2 regions of the Lactobacillus sp. ESL0677 genome follow, and region 2 is predicted to be linked to the other one. Evidence: predicted binding sites of a transcription regulator. Region 2 holds the regulator's gene; the other holds the start of a gene.
What was found. The regulator LexA, encoded in region 2, represses DNA repair genes until DNA is damaged. The targets are predictions, from matches to a motif close to CNAACANNTGTTNG.
Positions count from the first base shown of each region.

Region 1: the regulator LexA is predicted to act here: its motif matches at 6,616-6,629, upstream of recA (recombinase RecA).

Region 1 is NZ_CP113946.1:572,551-584,258, reverse strand. It holds gene OZX76_RS03030 (phosphoribosyltransferase family protein) at 1-315, opposite strand, end outside; gene OZX76_RS03025 (DEAD/DEAH box helicase family protein) at 312-1,595, opposite strand; gene OZX76_RS03020 (YigZ family protein) at 1,641-2,300, shown strand; gene OZX76_RS03015 (MraY family glycosyltransferase) at 2,407-3,567, opposite strand; gene rny (ribonuclease Y) at 3,677-5,308, opposite strand; gene recA (recombinase RecA) at 5,441-6,547, opposite strand; gene OZX76_RS03000 (ABC transporter permease) at 6,687-7,343, opposite strand; gene OZX76_RS02995 (glycine betaine ABC transporter substrate-binding protein) at 7,343-8,278, opposite strand; gene OZX76_RS02990 (ABC transporter permease) at 8,291-8,914, opposite strand; gene OZX76_RS02985 (ABC transporter ATP-binding protein) at 8,916-10,091, opposite strand; gene pgsA (CDP-diacylglycerol--glycerol-3-phosphate 3-phosphatidyltransferase) at 10,250-10,810, opposite strand; gene OZX76_RS02975 (RodZ family helix-turn-helix domain-containing protein) at 10,839-11,708, opposite strand, start outside.
Region 2 is NZ_CP113946.1:1,247,045-1,258,752, forward strand. It holds gene OZX76_RS06060 (ABC transporter transmembrane domain-containing protein) at 1-1,462, opposite strand, end outside; gene OZX76_RS06065 (YneF family protein) at 1,540-1,758, opposite strand; gene OZX76_RS06070 (DUF896 domain-containing protein) at 1,829-2,077, opposite strand; gene lexA (transcriptional repressor LexA) at 2,220-2,843, shown strand; gene OZX76_RS06080 (uracil-DNA glycosylase) at 2,867-3,517, opposite strand; gene OZX76_RS06085 (nucleoside phosphorylase) at 3,702-4,466, opposite strand; gene OZX76_RS06090 (IS110 family transposase) at 4,771-5,979, shown strand; gene rplS (50S ribosomal protein L19) at 6,183-6,530, opposite strand; gene trmD (tRNA (guanosine(37)-N1)-methyltransferase TrmD) at 6,653-7,369, opposite strand; gene rimM (ribosome maturation factor RimM) at 7,359-7,874, opposite strand; gene rpsP (30S ribosomal protein S16) at 7,947-8,219, opposite strand; gene ffh (signal recognition particle protein) at 8,303-9,730, opposite strand; gene ylxM (YlxM family DNA-binding protein) at 9,735-10,076, opposite strand; gene OZX76_RS06125 (amino acid permease) at 10,281-11,708, shown strand, end outside.

The DNA.
Region 1 (11,708 bases), 670 kb from region 2:
CACTGCTCTTAAGACATAATCACCATAGCGCTTATAATTAACCATCAAGTCGTGAAAAGCATCGTTATAACGAAAAATAGCATGGTGCTGCAATAATTTAGGACCATAAATATGCTGCCAAGTTTGACAATCTGAGCACACACCATTTTGTGATAATTCACTAGCACAGGTGGAACACCTGGAGGATTTTAATCGCTGAAATTTAGCCAAGCAATTAGTACAAATGCGCTGCATGCGTACTTTTTTCCATGAAAAAACTTGTAACAACGAAACAGCAGGCACAAATTGCTGCCCGCACAATAGACAATTATTCATCGGTTCATCGCCCTAATCTGCTTCATTGCGCTGCGTAAACTTGCTGTATATTTGTGATAGCAAAATAAGACCAACCCATTATTGTCATCTTTTGCTCGACCAACTCGCCCGGCAATTTGGACAAGGCTGGCCGCCTGGTAAATGCGGTCATCGGCGGCAATGACAATTACCCAAACATGATTAAACGTTACGCCGCGCTCTAAAATCGTCGTGGTTATTAAAATCTGCAGCTGCTGTTGACGAAATTGCTGCACCTTTTCTAGACGCTTTTTATCGCCAGCATGCACGCCAGCCATTGCTACATCTGCTAATTCCGCCTCTTGTTTAAGTGCTGCTAAATACAGCGGTATTTGCTCAATTCGCGGCACAAATAACAGCAACGGATGATCTGCCGCAATTACTTTCAAAATTTCAGCCATCAATTTAGGATGAATCTTGCCGCGATTTAAAAACGGCCGCAAAAACAGCTTTTCCTTGGGAATTGGAAGTTTGCCCCCGTGAAAGCGCCGCTTTAACTTTAAAATTTGCAGTTGTCCAGCCTTGACTTGAGCTAGTAAATCGGCGGTTGGTGTTGCGGTTAAATAAACGCGAACCCCATTTCCCTTAACCGCATTTTGCGCACCAAAATGAAGCTGGGCATTATTGGCATAAGGAAACGAGTCAACTTCGTCGATCACTAATAAATCAAAGGCTTGATAAAATTTTAATAATTGGTGCGTTGTGCAAATCGTCAACTGGTCTAGCTGCGGCTCTTGGTATTTGCGACCATGATACATCCCGATTGTAATTTGGCCAAATGCCGCTTGCAGCCTAGGATACAGTTCGTTTACCACATCAATTCGCGGCGTAGCAATGCAAGCGCGCTGCCCCAACTTAAAGCATTCCGCTAGTAAGGCAAACAACATTTCTGTTTTACCCGCACCCGTTACAGCGTGAACCAAGACATTATGGTGCTGGTTAAAATTATCAACGAGCTGCTGTGAGATTTGTGCCTGCGCAGCAGTTAGTTCACCTTGCCACGTTAACCCGCCAGTTTTGAGAGGTGGAAAATTAACCACCATCTGATTGCGCACCAAATAATCGCCTTCGACTAGTCGTCCAATATTTATGCATGCGCGGCAGTATTTTTTACCATTAGGCAGTTGGGCGCTAACTTTGGCACCACAACGATTACACCGGTCATCAACAATCGCAGCAATTTTCGTCAGTGCTTTATTTGTGCTAAAATCCTCTTGACCGCCAATCCATTGGCGACCTGCGAGGCTCATTAAATCTTCCATTTCACTGCCTCCATTAATAAATACGCAAAAAGAAGGCAAAATCTTTTGACTAACAAAAATTATTTAACAATTAAAACAAACGGCGACCATGAAATTATCATCAAAAAAAGCCGTTTTATCGCCAGTTTAGCAAGAACAACTTCTGTAGCCGAGGCCGAAGAATTTATTGCGACAATCAGTAAAAAATACCGTGATGCCACTCACAACACCTTTGCTTACACGATTGGCTTCAACGACGATCACGTCAAGGCTAGCGACAATGGCGAACCTTCCGGAACCGCTGGTGTCCCCGAATTAAAGGCATTGCAACTAATGAAGTTGAAAAATGTAACTGTTGTTGTTACCCGCTATTTTGGCGGCATCAAACTTGGTGCTGGCGGTTTAATTAGAGCCTATTCCAACAGTGTCAGTGAGGGCGCGCAAGCAATTGGCGTTGTTAAACGAGTTCAGCAACAAGAAATCATTTTCCACGTTGCCTATAACCGTTTTGATGAAATAGACCATTTTTTAAAACAAAAAGAGATCTATGTTGCTAAAATTGATTATGGTGTTGACATTGCTATTCACCTCTTTATCGACGAAGACGACCAAGCTACCCTTGAAAAAGAGCTAACCAACTTACTTGCCGGCAAAGTCACGTTTATTAACGGCGAAAAGCGTTATAATGAGTTGCCAGTTACTGCACATAATTATCATGAAAAATAGAAAAAAAGACCTAATAGGCGTTATTCCTACTGGGTCTTTTTTTGAATGTAATAATTTTTAGCCAATTATTTCTTAGCAACCCCAATTTAATGCTATTAAACTAATTCTAGTCTTCATTATTATGGTGATGCTTTAACTGTTCTGGTTTATCCTGACCTAAATGCCAAACCTCGATAGTCGGATCCTTAGTACTACGCGCACTAATTATCTTCTGCGTTAAATGCAAAAGCGGCTTATACTTTTCGCCTAACAAGCCAATTGATTCCACAAATAGCTCTAAAGCAAGCAAAAGACCAATAATTAGTAGCCACGTTCCCCAAGTTGGCGACAACAAAAAGAGCAATGAAATAAAGGAAAAAATTAGCGACAGCGCATAAATCGTCAATACAGTTTGCCGGTGGGTTAGCCCCATTCGCATTAGCTGATGATGCAAATGATGCTTATCAGCCTGCGAAACTGGGCGTTTGTTTAACTTACGCCGAATCATCGCATAAATTGTATCGGTAATTGGCACGCCCAAAATAATTATTGGTACCAGCAATGAAATGAACGTAACGTTTTTCAATCCCTTAAGTGAAAAAACGGCAATCATAAAGCCGATATACAGCGCGCCAGTATCGCCTAAAAACATCTTTGCTGGATGAAAATTATAAGGTAAAAAGCCAAGTAAACATGCCGCAAGCATAAAACACGCAATCGGAATATACAATTGCCGCGTATGCAAGAAAAAGTAACCAACGATTCCCATTGTAAACAGGGAAATCATTGATACGCCATCGGCCAGTCCGTCTAAACCATCAATTAAATTAACAGCATTAGTCAAAGCCAAAATCCAAAAAATAGTAATTGGCAGGCTCCACCAACCTAAATTAATTTGCTTATTAATAAACGGCACATTGAGGACGTTCATCTTAATCCCGCCCAAGAAATAAATTACTAACGCACCAACGAAAATCCCAAACATTTTTTGTCGGGGCCGCAACTCCAAAATATCATCAATCATCCCCGTCAACACAACGACACTTGATGCAAGCAAAATACTGAACGTTTCATGCGTTGGAAATTGTTCCCGCAACAGCACAAAAACGCCAATATTAAAAGTCACAAAAATACCTAGCCCACCTAAAGTTGGCATCGGTGTTTTATTGACACGTCTAGCATTGGGGTTATCAACTGCCCCCAAAACAAAGGCCAACCGTCTAATAAAAGGGGTAATAGCCGCCTGAATGATCACTAAAAAGAATAATTCAACGATAATTTTAAACATAACTTGACTACTTTCATAATTTAGTTGGTTTTAATTATACAGGCTTGGGCAAAAATGCACAAATTAGCTATTTAAATAAAAAGACCAGATTCAACTGAATCTAGTCTTTTTATTTTGCAACTGCCACAACCCGTTTTTCACGGATAACTGTAATTTTAATATTACCAGGATAATCAAGCTCTTTTTCAACTTGATTCCGAATATCACGTGCCAAAACGGTAATTCGATCGTCCGAAATTTTCTCTGGCTCGACCATTACCCGAACTTCACGTCCAGCTTGAATGGCGTAAGCCTGCTTAACTCCTTCATACCTCTTAGCAATCTGCTCAAGTTCAGTTAGCCGTCTAATATAGTTTTCTAAACTCTCGCTTCTCGCCCCCGGTCTTGCCGAAGAAAGCGTATCTGCTGCAACAACCAGTTCAGCAATAAACGACAACTTCGGCACATCCCCGTGGTGGGCTGCAATTGCGTTAACAACAACATCTGACTCATGATACTTCCGTGCTAATTCCACACCAATTTCTACGTGTGAACCTTCAATATCATGGTCGATGGCTTTTCCAATATCGTGTAATAATCCCGCGCGAACCGCTAATTTTTCATTTAAACCAAGTTCTGCTGCCATAGTACCAGCAAGCTTGGCCACCTCAATTGAGTGACCAAGTACATTTTGTCCGTATGAAGTACGATACTTCAAGCGCCCAAGCGTCTTAACGAGTTCAGGGTTCATCTTGTGAATTCCCAGTTCCATTAATGCGCTTTCACCGGCCTCATAAATATCGTCATTGACTTCCTTACGCGCCTTATCCACCGTCTCTTCAATTCGAGCAGGGTGAATTCGCCCATCTTTAACTAGCCGCTCCATTGCCCGTTTGGCAATCTCACGTCTAATTGCGTCAAAGCCGCTAAGAGTGACCACTTTAGGCGTATCATCAATAATTAAATCAATACCTGTCAGCGCCTCAAATGAACGAATATTCCGGCCTTCACGACCGATAATTCGTCCTTTCATCTCTTCATTAGGCAAATCAACTACAGATACCGTGGTTTCGGCCACTGTATCTGCAGAACTACTTTGAATAGCATCAATGATTACTTGACGAGCATAGTGGTCTGCCTTTGCAGCTACCTCTTCATTGCTGTCCTTAATCATTTCTGCTCGCTCTTTGACTAGTTCATCAGCTAATTGGTCTAACACTAACTTCTTAGCCTGCTGCTTGTCAAGATGAGCAACTTCATACAACTTCTGTTGTCTTTGATCGACTAACTCAGCAGCAGTCTTAACCTTGTCATCCAGTTCTTCCTGCTGTTTTTGTAGTTGATCCTTTTTTTGGTTGAGTTCATTCTCTTGTTCTTTAAGTAAAGAATTCTTATGATCAAGGGTATCTTCTCGTTGTTTCAGCCGATTATTGTCACGCGCAATTGTGTCACGCTTAACATTTAATTCGTCTTCCACTTTTTGCCGATAATCCTGAATTTTTTCTTGAGCTTCAAGAATCTTCTCTTTTTTAGTGTTTTCAGCACTTTGCTTTAAGGCCTCGGTAGCCTGCTTTTGCGCATTAACCTCGGTTTTTGCAGCAGCAACTTGTGCTTTTGCATCGGTTAAAATATGGTCAGCATCATTTTGCGCATTCTGGGCATTTTTTTCCCAAATATGTTTACGAATTGCATAACCAATTCCTAAGCCAATTATAATTGAAATAATAGCAACTGCGACGGGAATCAAAATTATATTTGTCATGATTACTATCGCCTTTTTTTATTTTTTAGATTATTCACACAATATTAATGATAAAGAACCGCGGGACACATGTCAATCACCAAGAAAAAAACCTTGCCTTAAATTCCAAGGTCAAGGTTAATTTCTTCAACTCTATTTGCTTTTGTTGTCAGTTTCTTTTTCTGCAGCTTCCTTTGTCACATTTTCATCTTTTGCTTTTTTAACTTTAACTTTTTCCGGATCTTCACGGTCAGCGATTGACTTTTCATCAATTCCATAAGCTTGGCGGACTTGATGCTGAACGTCGTTATAAATATCTTGGTGCTCTTCAAGGTACTTCTTGGCGTTTTCTCGGCCTTGACCAATTCTCTCATTATTGTATGAATACCACGAACCAGCCTTAGCAATAATATCCTTATCAGCTGCCATGTCGAGCAATTCTCCGCTTTGAGAAATACCCTTACCATACATCATATCGACTTCAGCAACCTTAAATGGTGGCGCAACCTTATTCTTGACTACTTTAATTTTTACTCGGTTACCAGTAATGTCGCCACCAGTCTGCTTGATTTTTTCAGCTCGTCTAATTTCCAAACGAATTGTTGAATAAAATTTTAAAGCACGGCCACCAGGTGTGGTTTCAGGGTTACCGAACATAATACCGACTTTTTCCCGAATTTGATTAATAAAAATCGCAATGGTTTTGGTCTTATTAATATTACCGGAAAGTTTACGCAACGCCTGACTCATTAACCGCGCCTGCAAACCAACGTGACTATCACCAATATCACCGTCAATTTCAGCTTGCGGCACTAAGGCGGCAACAGAATCGACAATCAAAATATCAATAGCTCCACTGGCAATCAAGGTATCGGCAATTTGCAAACCTTCCTCACCAGTATTCGGCTGTGACAAAATCAGCGCGTCAACGTCAACACCTAAAGCTTGAGCATATGCAGGATCCATTGCGTTTTCGGCATCGATATAAGCAGCAGTACCACCACGCTTTTGAACTTCAGCAACGGCATGCAAAGCAACCGTCGTCTTACCAGAAGATTCAGGCCCATAAATTTCAATAATTCTTCCTCGTGGGTAACCGCCAACACCTAAAGCCGCATCAAGTGCTAGTGAACCGGACGGAACCGTCGAAATTTCGGTATCAGCCTTGTCACCCATTCGCATTACGGCGCCTTTACCAAAATTCTTTTCAATTTTTTTCAATGCACTTTCCAGTGCCTTTTGTTTTTCGTCTTTGGCCAAGCGATTTGCCTCCTCTATTTAATACTAATTAATTATACTTTGATTTCTTGCTTATTTGCAAGGAAAACCGAACAAACGTTTATCCTTTTATTCCACATTATTAAATACGCTAAAAGTATCTTTTTTTGCGAAAAAATTACTAGCGCAATCCTTTTGGCTGTAACCACTGTTGTAAAAGATTTAAAACCACATCAGCCAATATCGCCATTAACGCTGTTGGCACGGCACCAGCTAAAATGATCGCACTACCATTAGTCGCATTCGTCCCCCTAATGATAATGTCGCCTAACCCGCCAGCACCGACAAAGGAGCCAATCGAGGTAATACCAATTGCAATCACAAGCGCATTTTTCAAGCCGGCAACAATTACAGACATTGATAGTGGCAGCTTTACTAAGTACAAAAGCTGCAATCTTGTCATACCCATTCCTTTTCCCGAATCAATTATGTTTCGATCGACATTACGCATGCCCGTATAAGTATTCTTAATAATTGGCAGCAGCGAATATAGCGTCACGGTAACAATTACCGTCATTACGCCGAGTCCCAGCCCAATCATGACAATTGAAAGTAGCGCTAGCGACGGAATAGTTTGGATAAAATTAGCAATTTCAACTACAAAGTCACCTAAGTGGGTATTGCGAGAGATGCAAATGCCCACGGGAATGCCAATAATAGCCGCAAATAAAACACCATAAATTGAAATTAAAAATGTTCGATTAAATTGCGCTAGCACATAACTGCCATTGTGTTGGTAATAATAGATAAACTGCTGCCATAACGATAACTTAGCCATTATTGCGCCTCCTTAAAGTAATGATGCTTAACTAAAAACTGATGAGCAACCGTTGCGGGCTCAAGCAAATGATCATCAACTTGGTAATTCATCGCCCGAATTTCATGAACATTAATATGACCAACCAGTCGCATCAATAATGGCTTTAACTCTGGATGTTCGCGTAAAACATAATTATTAATCAACATTCCACAATTATACGGTGGGAAAAAGTGCTTGTTATCCTTAAGCAAATTCAAGTGATAGCTATCAATTCGCCCATCGGTTGAATAACCAAGGATAACATTCATTTTGCCACTTTTAAGTGCCGAATATACCAGTCCAATGTTCATCGGATGCAACTTGCTAAAAGTAATGCCGTAAGCTGTCTGGAAGTTAGAATAGCCAACTCCTGGTGCATTAACCCACTCTGACGCAACTCCAACAGAAAACTTGTTCTGATATTTTTTTAAGTCAGAAATATTGTAAAGATGATCTTGCTTTTGCTCTTTTCGATTAACCATAAAAGCATAATTATTAGCAAAACCATATGTATGTAAATATGTCTGATCCCACCACTTTTTAACTTCACGACGAACCGTGTCATTTGCTCTTTTAGAGTCTTTAATCGGTGCCATTAAAAGATTGGCGGTTAGCTCTCCACCGTCATAAGCTGCAGCCTGAATATCGGCGTCATGGCGATATAACGCCTGATGCTGCATTGGTGCCGAGCCTAAATTATTCACGATAGTTGCTTTGTATGGCGTTTCATGCTCAATCAGTTGCGCAATAATATTCGCTACTATTTGTGATTCTGTTGTCGTCAAAGCTGTGATGCGAATATTTTGGCTGCTGCCCTGACTGTCTGACAATCCGGGCAAGCCACACGCGCTTATAGCAACAGTTACAATTAAAATATTAACAATTAGAAAGAATTTTTTGACTTGTTTTTTCATTTTCAGCACCCCCTATATTCCCTTTGGCGTTAATCTTTTTTCCAGTTTACCTAAAAGGTAATCAGTTAATAACGCTAAAATAATTACAGGAATCGTGCCACCCAAAATCAAACTCGGTTGGTAGAGGCTTAACCCGTTGAAAATGAAGTCACCTAAACCGCCGGCTCCAATGTAGGAAGCCAGCGTCGCCCAGGCAATCACATAAATTGCCGATAATCTGATTCCGGCCATAATTACTGGCATTGCTAGTGGCAAGTCAACTTTCGTGATTAATTGCAGCTGCGTCATGCCCAGACCACGCGCTGAATCAATTGTATCCTGATTTACTCCTGTTAAGCCAACATAAGTGTTACGTAAAATCGGCATTAAGCTATATAAAAATAACGCAATTATTGCTGGCACTTGACCAATTCCGAAAAAGGGAATCATAATCGCGAGTAGTGCTAGTGCGGGAATTGTCTGTAACATGCTGGCAAAGGCAACGACGACTTTAGCTGTTCGGGGAAATTTTAACAAAATAACACTCAGCGGCACTGCAACTAAAATTCCCAGTGCCAAGGCAATTGCTGAGATATAAATCTGCTGCCAAGTTTTAACAATTAACTCTGAACCATGTTGTGCAAAAAAGGCTGACATATTACTTCGCCTCTTTTGCTAATTGACTATTAGTTGATTTACCGCCCCAGATTGATTCATAAACAACATTGACTAAACTCGACCGCGTAACAATGCCGACTAATTTTTGTTCAGAATCAACCACTGGAATGTATCGACCATTACGACTTAGAATACGACTAAAATTGTCACGCAAATATTCTTCGGGTCCGACAGTATAAGCTACCTGTTGCAAAATATCACTGACGCTAGTCAACGATTGATATTTACGCTGCAACGCATCAATTGAAATGTAGCCCTTTAAGTGATTTTCATCATCAACTACTAGCAAGGTATCAACATGATGCTCTTTCATCATGGTTAAGGCTTGTGATAGTGTCGCACCAAGATTAATCTGAACCGGATCAGTCAACATTACGTTTTTAACCTGTACCGTTTCATACTTGGCGGCTGCTAAACGCTCCTCGCCAATTAGAGTCTTTACAAAATCATTAGCGGGGTGATGCAATATTTCATCCGGCGTCCCCACCTGAATTAACTGACCATTATGCAAAACAACAATCTTTGTTGCTAATTTTAGTGCCTCATCCATGTCGTGAGTAACAAACACGATTGTTTTGCCTAACTTAGTTTGTAAATGTTGCACCAAATTTTGTAAACTTTCACGTGTAATTGGATCTAGAGCACCAAACGGTTCATCCATTAAAATCAAACTTTGGTCCGCTGCAAGAGCCCGCACGACACCAATTCGTTGTTGTTGTCCGCCAGATAATTCTTTAGGATAGCGATCCAAATAATCTTTGGGTAATTCTGCCATCGCAATTAATTCTTCTGCTTCCTTATCCAATTTTTCTTTTGGCCACTTCAACAATTTGGGGACCAAAACAATATTTTGACGAATTGTCATGTGTGGCATTAAGCCATTATTTTGAATAACATAGCCAATATGACGCCGGAGATTCACGGGATTAAATGACTTAACATTTTTACCTTCTACAAAAACTTCGCCTTTAGTCACACTATTCATCCGGTTAATCATTCGCATTAATGTTGTCTTGCCTGAACCGGAAGTGCCAATTAAACAGCAAAATTCACCTTTTTCAATTGTGAAACTAATATTCTCAACAGCCGGCTTTTCGCTCTTAGAGTAGACTTTCGAGACATTTCTAAATTCAACCATTGGAATTTTTTTACTCATGCATATTCTCCTTTTTAACAGTTCTATTAATTTAATGCTAACAATCAAAAATTAATTAAGCAAAAATATTGAATTTTTGCTAGTTTAGCATTTTAAAAATATGCACAAAAAAAGCACTAACAAAGTTAGTGCTTTTTTACTTAAATTCATTTATTTTGTTACATTGAACCCTTGAAAACATCCCATGAACTGTGGAAGTAATCCCAGCCAGAGTAGATCGTAAAGATTAATGCGAGGTACAATAAAACTGTCCCAATGTAGTAAAAATTACCAATCAGTAAGAAAATAACAGACAGCATTTGACAAGTTGTTTTAATCTTACCAGGCATTGCTGCAGCCATTACTTGACCCTTGTTTTCTGCTAGAATCAACCGCAAACCAGTGACTGCAAGCTCACGACAAACAATAATTACAACCACCCAAGCTGGTGCCAATTTTAATTCAACCAGCATAATGAAGGCAGTCATTGTTAACATTTTATCAGCTAATGGGTCGGCAAATTTACCAAAGTTAGTTACCATATTGCGTGACCGCGCAATGTGTCCATCAAACCAGTCCGTTGCAGAAGCAACTGCAAAGACAACTGCAGCAATTACTAACCGCCAATATACGGTACTGCCACCAACTTGTGTACTTGCATTGCCGCCAAACATGACGATTAACACAAATACCGGAATTAAAAATATTCTAAAAACAGTTAATTTATTGGGTAAATTCATTCTCTACTACTTCTCCTATATTTGATAATTATCTGCCATTATTAGTGGTTGAAGAGTGAGTTGAACTTCCAGACTGGTTACCATTATTAGTATTAGTCTGGTTATTGCTCTGACCATTATTTTGGGTAGTTTGATTATGTTGTGAACTATTGTCAGTACTATTGTTATGAGCTGCCTGCTTATTTGAATTATGAGTAGACTGACCAGAATTGGTACTATTAGTGCCGTTATTGGTATTTGACCGATAATCATTGGTTGAATTTGACTGACTTGTAGTCTGACTGCGCTGTTTACCAATCAATAAAGTTAAACTCAAATAGCCATTTTGGTCGTTATATGGTACTTTTTTACCGCCAACTGTTACCTTAGTGCCTGAAGCATTACTCAAGTTAACACCAACGTTTTGAGCATTAGTCGGAATGGCAATCGTTTGCTTTTGACCAGCTGCCAAGGTTTGTGATGCTTGTCTAACACCATTAAATGAAATAGTGACAGTAATGCTTTGATCGCCAGCACGCACAACTAAATTACGATTTTTCTTCAAGCCAGTAATTTGGAATTGATTAGCAGCTAACTCCTTAATCTTAACTGGATTAACTGCAATTGGCTTCTTTTTCTTAGGCTTATTAGTATTTTCTGAAGAAATTGAAACACCACTATCTGGATTAGTACCCTGATTATGACTTGCTGAAAAGTGAGCATAGACCACGTAGCAAACCAAAATCACAACAATCACTCCCAGACCCACAATAATCCGTGGGAGGTAGTTCTTCCATAATTTCTTTTTGTTGCTGGTTGTCTTGCGAACTTCCTCACTCTTGTTATCAATCGAATCCTCAACATACTCATCTGGTTGGGCAACAGGAACTTCTTGATGGTATTCACTGAGCAGCTGCTT
Region 2 (11,708 bases):
TTGACATCCGCTGCTTTTGCCCGCCGGATAGTGAAACACCATTTTCACCAACTAGTGTCTTGTAGCCAGCCGGCATTGCCAAAATATCGTTGTGCAAGTCACTCTTTTTCGCCGCACTAATAATTGTTTCTTCAGGTGCATCAGCTTGCGAAAAAGCAATATTCTTTTGAATAGTTGTTGAAAAAAGATAATTATTTTGTGGTACGTAAGAGATTTGCTGCAAGAGGACATCAAGCGGTATTGTCCGAATATCATGGCCATTTAATGTTATCATGCCATCATACTTATCAAACTCGCGCAGTAGCAGCTGAATAATTGTTGTTTTACCAGACCCGACCTTGCCAACAAGTCCCAACGTTTGACCTTTTTTCAGAGTAAAGTCAATTTGGTGCAAAACTGGTAGTTGCGGCTCATCAGGGTATGCAAATGAGTTTATCTGATAATTCAGATCACCACTTAAATCATCAGCAGTGATACTTTGATCTGCATGCTCATCCGTGATTTGTGGCTTTTCATCAAGCAACTTTTCAACCCGATCGTAACTGGCGCTTCCCCGCTCTAAAATATTGAAGAGATAACCAATCGCAAACATCGGCCAGACCATGTTACCAATATAGGCAATAAAGGAAACTAGTTGACCAATTGTTAAGGTCTTGTTAGCAACCATTATGCCACCGTAAATAATCGTAATTGTATATGTTAGACCGATGATAATCGTTCCTAATGGGTCAAACAGAGCATCCCATTTAAAGACTTTTTTATTAATCTTGATCGTGTCATCAACCATCTGGTCAAAAGCAGCCGTATCTTCAGCTCCTTGCCCAAAAGTTTTGATAACCTTAATCCCAGAAACTGACTCTTGCGTCTTATTATTTAATCGTGAAAATGCGGCTTGTGACTTATCAAAGGCATCATGCAACTGGTTACCTAACTGCCATGCACCCCATGCCAAAACCGGCAACGGTAATAATGCCAAAATCGTTAACCGCCAGTCAACAAAAATAATCATCGCGATCATGGTTGAGACACTCATAATTAACGAATCGACCAAAGTCAAAACACCAGCCCCTGCAACATCTTGAATTGCCGAGACATCATTTGTTGCGTGAGCCATCAAGTCACCGGTTCGGTGCCGTTGGTAAAACGTCCGGTCCATTTCCATAAAGTGATTAAACAATTTTGAACGCAATTGTCGCTCTAATTCGGCCGCGCCACCCCAAATTTTTTTGCGCCAAAAATAACGGAAGCCATATAACAGTAGTGCTGCCGCAATGATGGCTAAAATTAGGACACCATATTGCGCCCAACTAATATGTCCCTGGTCAAGCTGATCCGCCATTAAGCCCAATATCCGCGGTGGTACTAAATTAACTACCGAAGTTAGTGCTAAAAATGTAATGCCGACTAAATAGCGCTTCTTTTCCTTTTTAAAAAACCAACCTAATTTAAAAAATATTCCCATTTTTATTCCTATCTGACTCAACACCAAACCAAAAAAAGGCGGGGAACAATCCCCGTCTTTGCTAGTCAATCTTAAGATTAATTATTTTGATGCTTCATCATGTTCATCACTTGGTTAACCTTCTTGGCAGACGGTTTTTGTCCCATTTGTGACATCATCGCAACAATCATATCTTCACTGATTGGTGGATTTTCCTTAAAATACTTTTTCATATATGATCTTGCACCGTAAAAGCCACCAACGAGGCCGACTAACAATGCAACAATGATTAAAACAATTGCTAATGCCAAATTCATAAAAATTAACTCCTCAAAATATCCAATAGTTATATCTTACCTAAACTTGCCTAAAATTTAAAGGTTAAAATTAATCTTTTCTTAAACCTTTGCGTCTTTGGGCTTGCTTTGCCTTTTCAGACGTGATTTCTTTACCATTTTTATCAATGATGACCATATCTTCAATGTTTTGTTTAAAACTAGCACGGAAGTTTTTCAAAAATTCCTGATGTAATTTTTTACGTTCTTCTTCCTCTTCTTTAGTTAAATTGCCAGTCTTTTTTTTGCGATATAATTCATTAATGCGATCGATTGATTTCTTTTCTTCATCTTTAGTCATTTTTACACCTCTATTAAAAAAGTCTACCTTATTTAACTCAAGAAAAAAAGTTTAAGTTCTTAGAACATTTGTTTGTCTTTAGCAAAACTTTTTGGTAAACTTACCTTATAGAAATTTTATCTTACAGTAATGGGGAGCAATTATGCCTGTTAATCATGATTCCAAACAATTAGAAATATTACGCTATATTTATGAAACCGTGGCAGACCGTGGCTTTCCCCCTACTGTGCGTGAAATCTGTGCCGCAGTTAATTTATCTTCGACCTCAACAGTTCACGGTCATTTATCCCGTTTAGAGCGCAAAGGTTTACTAATTAAAGACGCCACTAAGCCGCGAGCTTTAGAAATTACAACAGAAGGTAAACGAGCATTAGGAATTAAGCCGAGTGAAATTCCAGTCGTCGGCGTTGTTACTGCTGGACAACCAATTTTAGCCGTTGAAGATATTGAGGATTATTTTCCTCTTCCGCCAGACTTAGCCAATGATGCTGGCGACCTATTTATGTTAAAAGTGCACGGCGAAAGTATGATTAATGCTGGTATTTTAAATGGCGACAACGTTATCGTGCGTAAGCAAAGTTCCGCTATTAATGGTGAAATTGTTGTCGCAATGACCGAAGAAAACGAGGCAACAGTTAAACGTTTTTATAAAGAAAAGAACCATTACCGCTTGCAACCCGAAAATGACACAATGGCACCGATTATTCTTGACCGCGTGCAAATCTTAGGTAAGGTAGTTGGCCTTTACCGTAATAATATTAATTAATCAAAAAGACTAGAATTTTCGTTCTAGTCTTTTTGATTATCTAAATACGGCTTCAGTGCGAGCCAATCTTTTTTAATAGTTTCCGTCAATTTCCGATTATAAAAAACTGCAGCCGGATGATATTCCATTATTACCGTATATTTTTCCGTTGACCATTCATAGCCATCTTCAGCAGTATTCAACTGCAAAATTGGCGCTTGCGCAATTACTTGCCCGTGCTCTTGCGAAATGCTGTGTCCAGGACCAAGCAAGCGTTCGATTGCAGTGCCGCCAACGGTAACGATAATTTTAGGCTGAACATGCGCAATTTCATAATCGAAGAATGGTGCGTGAGCCAAAACTTCCTTCTTAGTTGGTTTACGATTCGGATGCTTAATAACCTCTTTATTTTCTTTCTTACTGAAAACAGTTTTGGTCGCGTAAGGACGACTACGAACGACGCTGGTAATATAGACATCATCTCGCGTTAAACCAATTAATGCCAAGGATTTCATTAATTCCTTACCTGAACTGCCATGAAACGGAACATGAGAGACAATTTCATCACGTCCTGGAGCTTCACCAACAATCATTAAGGCAGGATTTTCTGGGCCAGCACCCTCATTTAATCCTTCTAATTTCATTCCCTGTGCTCTTTTTTGCACTTTTGTAATTAACCATTCTGGATATTTCATCACGTATTATCGCTTTCATTTCAAGACATTTGAGATTTTCCACATTCACTCATTATTTTAGCTTCACAAAGTTTTTAGGTAAAATTTATTATAATCGCTATTATATCAGCATATCTTTTTAAAGCTTGTGAAATTTCTGTTGTTCCACAGTTGTTTCACATTAATATATTTCACAAACTATATTCTAGACTTTTGCCAAAATTTGTGCTGCTAGTCGTAAGGCTAACTCGTGAGCATCCCTACCCCAACCACGGTCTTCATGCTTTTCTAAATCACTTAAGGAATCGGCTGTAAACAAGATTTGCGCAAAAGCAACATGGCGAAAGTTTGCGCATGCTGCCATTGCTGCACACTCCATTTCAACACATGAAGCACCCAGCTGCTTAAACTGACTTACCTTGTCTTTGGTTTCGCGGAAAAAGCCATCGGTCGTCCAAGTAATAACTTCTTTAATCTTAAAGTCATTTTCTGCCATCAATTGTTCTACTCGAGATAAATAATCTGAATGCAAATCAATCATGTTGCCAGGAGCCAAATAATGAAATGACGTACCCTCATCCCTAATTGCTTTCACAGGAACCAAAAAATAGTTTTCTGGTAAATCAACCAAGCTTCCAGCTGACCCAATTGCTAAAATTTGCTTGACACCGTAACTAATTAGCCAATCAAGTAATTCGACAGTCGCTGAAGCACCGATTTTAGCTTGACAGAAAGTAACTTTTTCATTGCCAAAATCCACTTCATAAATTGGTGTCTTACCTTCAAAGCAATCATAATGACCCAGCTCGCGATGCGGATATTGAGACAAAAAGTCGACAATTGCAGCAGAAGTAATAAACGCAAATAACAATTTTTCAGGAAAATGATAATTCAGCTCAGCTCGTTCGTGATCAGGCTCAAGTACAGCATGCGGATTAGCATCAAATTGCATTAGAAACGGTTCATTCACTTTATCATCCTCCAACTATAGAAACATATTCTTATAATATCACAAGACACAAAAACATTCTAAGCTTAGTGGTGGAGATAAGATCTGATCAATCTTGTCTTCACCACTTTTTATTTATAATAAAAGTGGGCATGAAGCTGATAAGTCGGAGGTTTTTTTGGCGCTTAGTCGTCGTACAAAAACTGGCAGCTTCATGATACTTTATTAGATCTGTTCAAAGAATGTTAAGGACATTAATTGTCGTGTACTAGGAAAGTAGATTAATAAAGCACTTAACACAATTTTATGTAAAGGATGGTATCAAATGGAAATTGTTTTTGGAATTGATATTAGCAGTAAAACCTTTAACGTCGCTATTGGCATTGATAATTCTATCGTTAAGGAATATAAGACGACTAACAATCGTTTGGGATTTAAAGAGCTATTAGTTGATCTTAAACAGTTTGAGCAACCAGAAGTTGTCTTTGAGGCGACTGGAACTTATTCTCGGCGTTTAGAAATGTTTCTTCAAGACTATGATTATGGCTATATTCGTCTTAATCCGTTAGATGCTAAGAAACAAATGGATAATTTTAGACACCGTAAGACCGACATTATTGATGCTAGAAATCTAGCTTTATCACAGTTTCAGTTTAAAAGGAAAAACACCTATCAAGCAAAGCCTGTTTACCAAGATTTAAAGGATTACAATCATTTTTATCAAGAACTCAATAATGATGTTGTTCGTACTAAAGATCGGCTTCATAGTGCTTTACAGCTAACATTTCCTGAAATTGAAACTCTGCTTAGTAAAACCGATAGTAAACTTTATTGGAATCTGGTTAAGAAATTTCCAATAAGCACCATAGTATTTGAGTATTCAATTGCGGAGTTAAAAGAAATAGTGATGCATGCCACTGACAAATGTATTTCTGATAAGCGGGCACTTAAAATCGCTGAAAAGCTATCTAAGTTAGCCAATGAAAGTTATCCTAGTGTAGATGAACAATCCGGTGTTGTAATGCAAGTAACTTATTTTGTAAATCAATTAATGCAGCTTGAGCAAGAAAAAGCTGTAGTCATCAAAGAAATGAGCGCCTTGTCTAAAGAATTGCCAGAATATGAAGAACTACTTAGTTTACCAGGAGTAGCGGCTACTACAGCCAATGAAATTATTGCCGAATTAGGTGATATCAAACGATTTAAGCGCCCTAATCAGATCAATGCTTATATTGGCATTGATCTAAAGCAGTATGAATCAGGAGAATATAAAGCAGCACGTCACATTAGTAAGCGTGGAAACGCTGTGGCCAGAAAGATACTCTATCAGGCAGTGATTAATATGGTATCTGCAGCGACACATGATTCTGGTAAAAATCATATAGCAGACTATTACCAACGAAAAAAGCAATCTTACCCAGTCAAAATGACCAAGAAGATTGCCATTGCTTCAATAGCTCGTCTAATTCGAACTATCTTTAGTTTAGTAAAGAATAGACAGCAGTATACATATTATCCAACTTTATCAAAGTAACACTACAAGACTATTTAAACTAACTATAATTACCATACCACCTTAATCAAAAAAATGTTAAGTTAAGGTGGTTTTTGGCATACAGAAGTGAGAATTAAAAATATGATAGTTGCGAGCAACTATCATATTTTTTTATTTATTACTTGACTAATCGTAGGAAAAAGAACCATCTTTTTAAAAGATGGTTCTTTTTAATACGTGAATTAACGACGCTTTTCTGCGATTCTTGCAGACTTACCATGACGTTCACGTAAGTAGTAAAGCTTAGCACGACGTACACGACCGTGACGTAATACATCAACCTTAGCAACACGTGGATCGTTAACTGGGAAAGTACGTTCAACACCAACACCAGAAGCAATCTTACGAACAGTGTAAGTTGCAGCAATGCCAGCACCCTTTCTCTTAATTACGACACCTTCGAACATCTGGATACGTTCATGAGTACCTTCAACAACGCGAACATGAACACGAACAGTGTCACCAGCGCGGAAGTCAGGAATATCGTCACGTAATTGTTCTTTAGTTAATTCTTGAATTAATGGATCCATAGTTTTCTCCTCTTTCGGCATTCATTAACGCTACCTGCGTCAGCGGAACACCCATAACTCTTAGTGCAGCTGAATGCTGACACTTTTAATATCTTAGCAAATTAGCTACATTAAAGCAAGGCTTAATCCTCTTCTTTAAATTCGGCAAGCCAGTCACGTTCTTTTTGACTCAATTCATAATTTTCTAGCATATCCGGTCGAGCTAAATATGTTGCCCTTAGTGCCTCTTTATGACGCCATTCGGCGATTTTTTGGTGATTTCCTGACGTTAAAACTTCGGGCACCTTCAAGCCTTCAAAGTTCTCCGGTCGTGTATATTGCGGATATTCCAAAAGACCATGAGAGAAACTTTCTTCAACTGGTGAGGCTGCATTACCCAAAATGCCAGGAAGCAGCCGCACTGTCGCATCAATCATGCTCATGGTCGGCAATTCGCCACCGGTTAACACATAATCACCAATCGAAACAGTCTCATCAGCCAAATCATAAATTCGTTGGTCAAAGCCCTCATAATGACCGCAAATGAAAGTTAAATTTTTTTCATTAGACCAGCGCTGGGCCATCTTCTGGTTGAAAGTTTGCCCTTGCGGTGCGGTAATGATTACCTTGCCCTTGTTAGTCAGCGAATCTAACGCCTTTTTAATTGGCATAATTTGCAAGACCATGCCGGCACCACCACCATATGGCGTATCATCGACATGATGGTGGACATCACTGGTAAAATCGCGAAAATTAACTAGATTAAGATCCCATTTGCCGTCCTCTAAGCCGCGCCCCAGCATTGAGGTTTGCAAGGGGGTAAACATATCTGGAAAAAGTGTTAGCACGTTAATCTTCATCGCGCAGGCCCTCCATTAATTCAACATAAACTTTCTTGGCAGCAATATCGACCCTTTTAACAACATCATCAATGTAGGGAATTAAGTATTCCTTGCCGGATTCTTCAGTTACTTGCCAAACATCATTGGCCCCAGGAGACATAATATCCGTGATCTTGCCTAAGACCGCGCCAGTTTGATTGTCCAAAACCGTGCAGCCAAGAATATCACGATAATAATAGACGCCATCAGGCAAGTCGTGTTGTGCATCTTCACTCACAACCAAAGTTTTGCCCTTTAATTTTTCAGCTTGGTCAATATCCGTGATCTCCGCAAACTGAACAAGCCATGATTGCTTAAATGGCCGCCCATTTGTTACCGTTAAAACACGATCATGATTATCTTTGAGAGTTAATTTACTGCCAGCAGAAAAGCGTTCTTCAGGAAAGTCGGTTACTAAATTCACCTTTAATTCACCCTTTAGTCCGTGCGTGGTCACAATCTGCGCTACATCATAAAATTGCATTTGCCCTCCTAAATTCAAGTAAGAAAAAAGTTTGAAGCAGCTAACTTCAAACTTTCTATCTTTGCAAATAAATTATTTGCTTTGCTTTGATTCGTGCAACTTCTTCATTAAGCCAGCACCTGAAAGAAGTGATCTAACAGTGTCTGAAGGTTGTGCACCCTTCTTAAGCCATTCAAAAATCTTGTCTTCATCAAGCTTTAATTGCTTTGGTTCTGCAACTGGGTTGTAGAAACCTACTTCTTCGATGAAACGACCATCGCGTGGCATTCTTGAGTCTGCAACAACGATTCTGTAGAAAGGCTTTCTTTTAGCACCCATGCGGCGCATACGAATTTTTACTGACATAAATTTATATCCTCCTAAAACTTAACGATTATTAATATAGCACTTTTTCAAGCGGGTGTAAAGTGTTTTTACTTAACAGGTAATTATGAGTGATAACGCTTGATCTTCATGCGCTTTTTCTTGTTCTTCTTGAACTTTTTACCCATATGACGCATTGCCATCTTGGCCATTGGCGAGTCCATCCCTGGCAAATTGCCCATGCCCTTAAAATTACCTTTGGTAATCTTACTCATCATGTCACGTGCCTGTTTAAATTGCTTAATCATGCGGTTAACTTCAACCACTGGACGACCAGACCCAGTTGCAATTCTTCTGCGCCGACTAGGATTAAGCAGCTCAGGATCCTCACGTTCTGCAGGCGTCATTGATGACACAATTGCCTTAACGTGCAGAATTTGCTTTTTATCAATATTAAGATTCTTCAGTTGCGGATTGTTAGCCATTCCTGGAATCATCTTCATGACTTGATCAAGTGGCCCCATCTTCTCAACTTGGTCGAGTTGATCAACAAAGTCGTTAAAGTCAAAGGTATTTTCCTTCATCTTTTCGGCAACTTGCTCGGCCTTTTTGGCATCATAGTCTTGCTGGGCCTTTTCAATTAAGGTCAGCATATCACCCATGCCCAAAATCCGTGATGCCATCCGATCTGGGTGGAACTGCTCAAGGTCAGTTAATTTTTCCCCTTGACCAGTGTAGATAATTGGCTTACCTGTAACCGCTCTAATGGATAATGCCGCACCACCACGAGTATCACCATCGAGCTTAGTTAAAATAATCCCAGTAATGTCCAAGCGACTGTCAAAGCCCTTGGCAACGTCAGTTGCAGCTTGACCAGTCATTGCGTCAACAACTAGCAAAATATTGTCAGGCTCAGCAACCTTCTTAACCTGCTCGAGCTCTTCCATCAGGGGCTCATCAATTTCCAACCGACCAGCCGTATCGATAATTACGTAGTCATTTTTATTGGTTTCAGCTTGTTTTAACCCATTCTGCACGATTTGCGCAACATCTGACTGCTCTTTTTCGCTATAAACAGGCACATTTAATTCAGCGCCGATTTGTTCAAGTTGGTCAATTGCGGCTGGACGATAAATATCACCGGCAATCAATAACGGCCGCGCCTTTTCCTTTTGCATTAAGCGGTTGGCAAGCTTACCAACAGTTGTGGTCTTACCAGTACCTTGCAGCCCGACCATCATGATGATTGTTGGAATATGCTTGGACTTGTTCAGACCAACGGCACTTTCACCCATCATCTTAGTTAATTCATCATTAACAATTTTAATAACTTGTTGACCCGGATTTAAACTTTCCTGGACCTCCTTGCCTAAGGCCTCTTCCTTGATTTTCTTAATAAAATCTTTAACGACCTTAAAGTTAACGTCGGCCTCAAGCAATGCTAACCGAATTTCACGGCTCGCATTATTGATATCTTCTTCAGAGATTTTGCCCTTGCCAGTTAAATTCCGCAACGCTTTTTGAATTCGTTCACTTAAATTTTCAAAAGCCATTAAGTCATTCTCCCCTCATTGTTCCTAATAATTGCTTAATTTTAAGTAATGCTTCTTCATGCTTATCTTGAGCAACTGTATCAGCAATCACTGTCAATTTTTGTTCTATTTCATTATAGTCTCTCTGCATGTGCAATTTTGCTTCATAATTGGTTAAAAGTTTCCGGCAGCGCCGTAAATTATCATAAACCGCCTGCCGCGACACGTTGTGATTGACGGCAATTTCGCCCAAAGACAGGTCATTATAATAATAATCCTCAAAATAACTTTGTTGGCCCTCAGTTAAGAGCTGACCATAATATGCGTATAAATCGCCTAATATTTCATTTTTAACGAGTTCGTCCATTACTCTTCACCTTAAATTAGTATAGCAAAAAAGCACCAGTTTGACGATTGCGAACCGCAACTCTTAGCAAATTTTCTTGTTTTTAATAGAAAAAAAGCATTTGCGATTATTTACTGGTTTTCTTACGATAATTAAACTTGCACAGCTTGCTACAATTGTGTAAGCTTCTTTATATTGACATAAGAATTTCAAGGAGAATAAAACGTGAATTTATGGAAAAAAATTAATCGTAAAGAAGATCCGCGGGTCTATGAACAAAAGGACGGTCAATTAGTTCGTTCACTCACTGTGAAGGATTTTTTAGCGTTAGGGGTTGGAACAATCGTTTCCACCTCAATCTTTACGCTGCCAGGCGAAGTAGCCGCCTTGCACACGGGACCAGCTGTCGCCATTTCTTGTATCTTAGCTGCCATCGTTGCCGGGATTGTTTCTTTTGCCTATGCCGAAATGGCCGGAGCAATGCCATTTGCCGGGTCTGCATATTCTTGGATTAATGTTGTTTTCGGCGAAGTCTGGGGCTGGATTGCTGGCTGGGCACTTTTGGCCGAGTATTTTATTGCCATGTCGTTTATCGGCTCAGGAATTTCGGCTAATTTGCGTGCTCTAATTGCTCCTCTGGGACTAAAATTGCCGGCTGCTTTGTCTAACCCATTTGGCGTTCAAGGCGGTGTGGTCGACCTTATTTCAATTGTCTCGATCTTTTTAGTTTCCTTATTAATTAGTCACGGCGTGTCTGAGGCATCTCGCGTTGAGAACGCCCTAGTTGCACTCAAGGTAATTGCAATTTTATTGTTCATTATTGTTGGTATGACCGCAATTAAGACGGCTAACTTCGTGCCATTTATTCCGCAATATCATGCAACTAGCAGCGGTCCTTTTGGTGGTTGGCAAGGAATTTATGCTGGTGTATCCATGATTTTCGTATCCTATTTGGGCTTTGACGCAATCGCAGCCAATTCGGCAGAAGCTAAAAATCCGGAAAAGACAATGCCGCGCGGGATTGTCGGTTCACTATTAATCGCCGTTGTCTTATTTGTCGCCGTTAGCTTAGTATTAATTGGTGTTGTTCCTTATCAAAGATACCTAAATTCTGCAGAACCTGTTGGACTTGCCCTACGTTCAATCGGTCATGGCACTGTTGCTACAATCGTCCAAACAATCGCTGTTTTTGGCATGTTCACCGCGTTAATTGGATTATGCATGTCAAGCTCAAGATTAGTCTATTCCTTTGGTCGTGACGGTATGCTGCCGAAAAAGTTAGGCAAATTAACGGTAGATAAAAAGCCCAATAATGCACTCTGGACAATTACCATCGTGGCCATCTTAATTAGTGCATTCTTGCCCTTCTCCTTTTTAACCCAATTAGTTTCTGCTGGAACACTAATTGCCTTCATGTTTGTTTCATTAGGGATTTATCGCTTGCGACCACGTGAAGGCGTGGACATTTCTGAGCCTGCATTTAAAATGCCCTTTTACCCTGTACTGCCATTCTTAGCCTTTTTGGGGTCTCTTGTTGTCTTTATGGGACTGGATGTTCATGCCAAAATTTATGCAGTTATTTGGTTTATCATTGGATTAGTCATCTATTTCTGTTACGGCTTTGCACACTCAACAATGAACAAGCAAGATGAA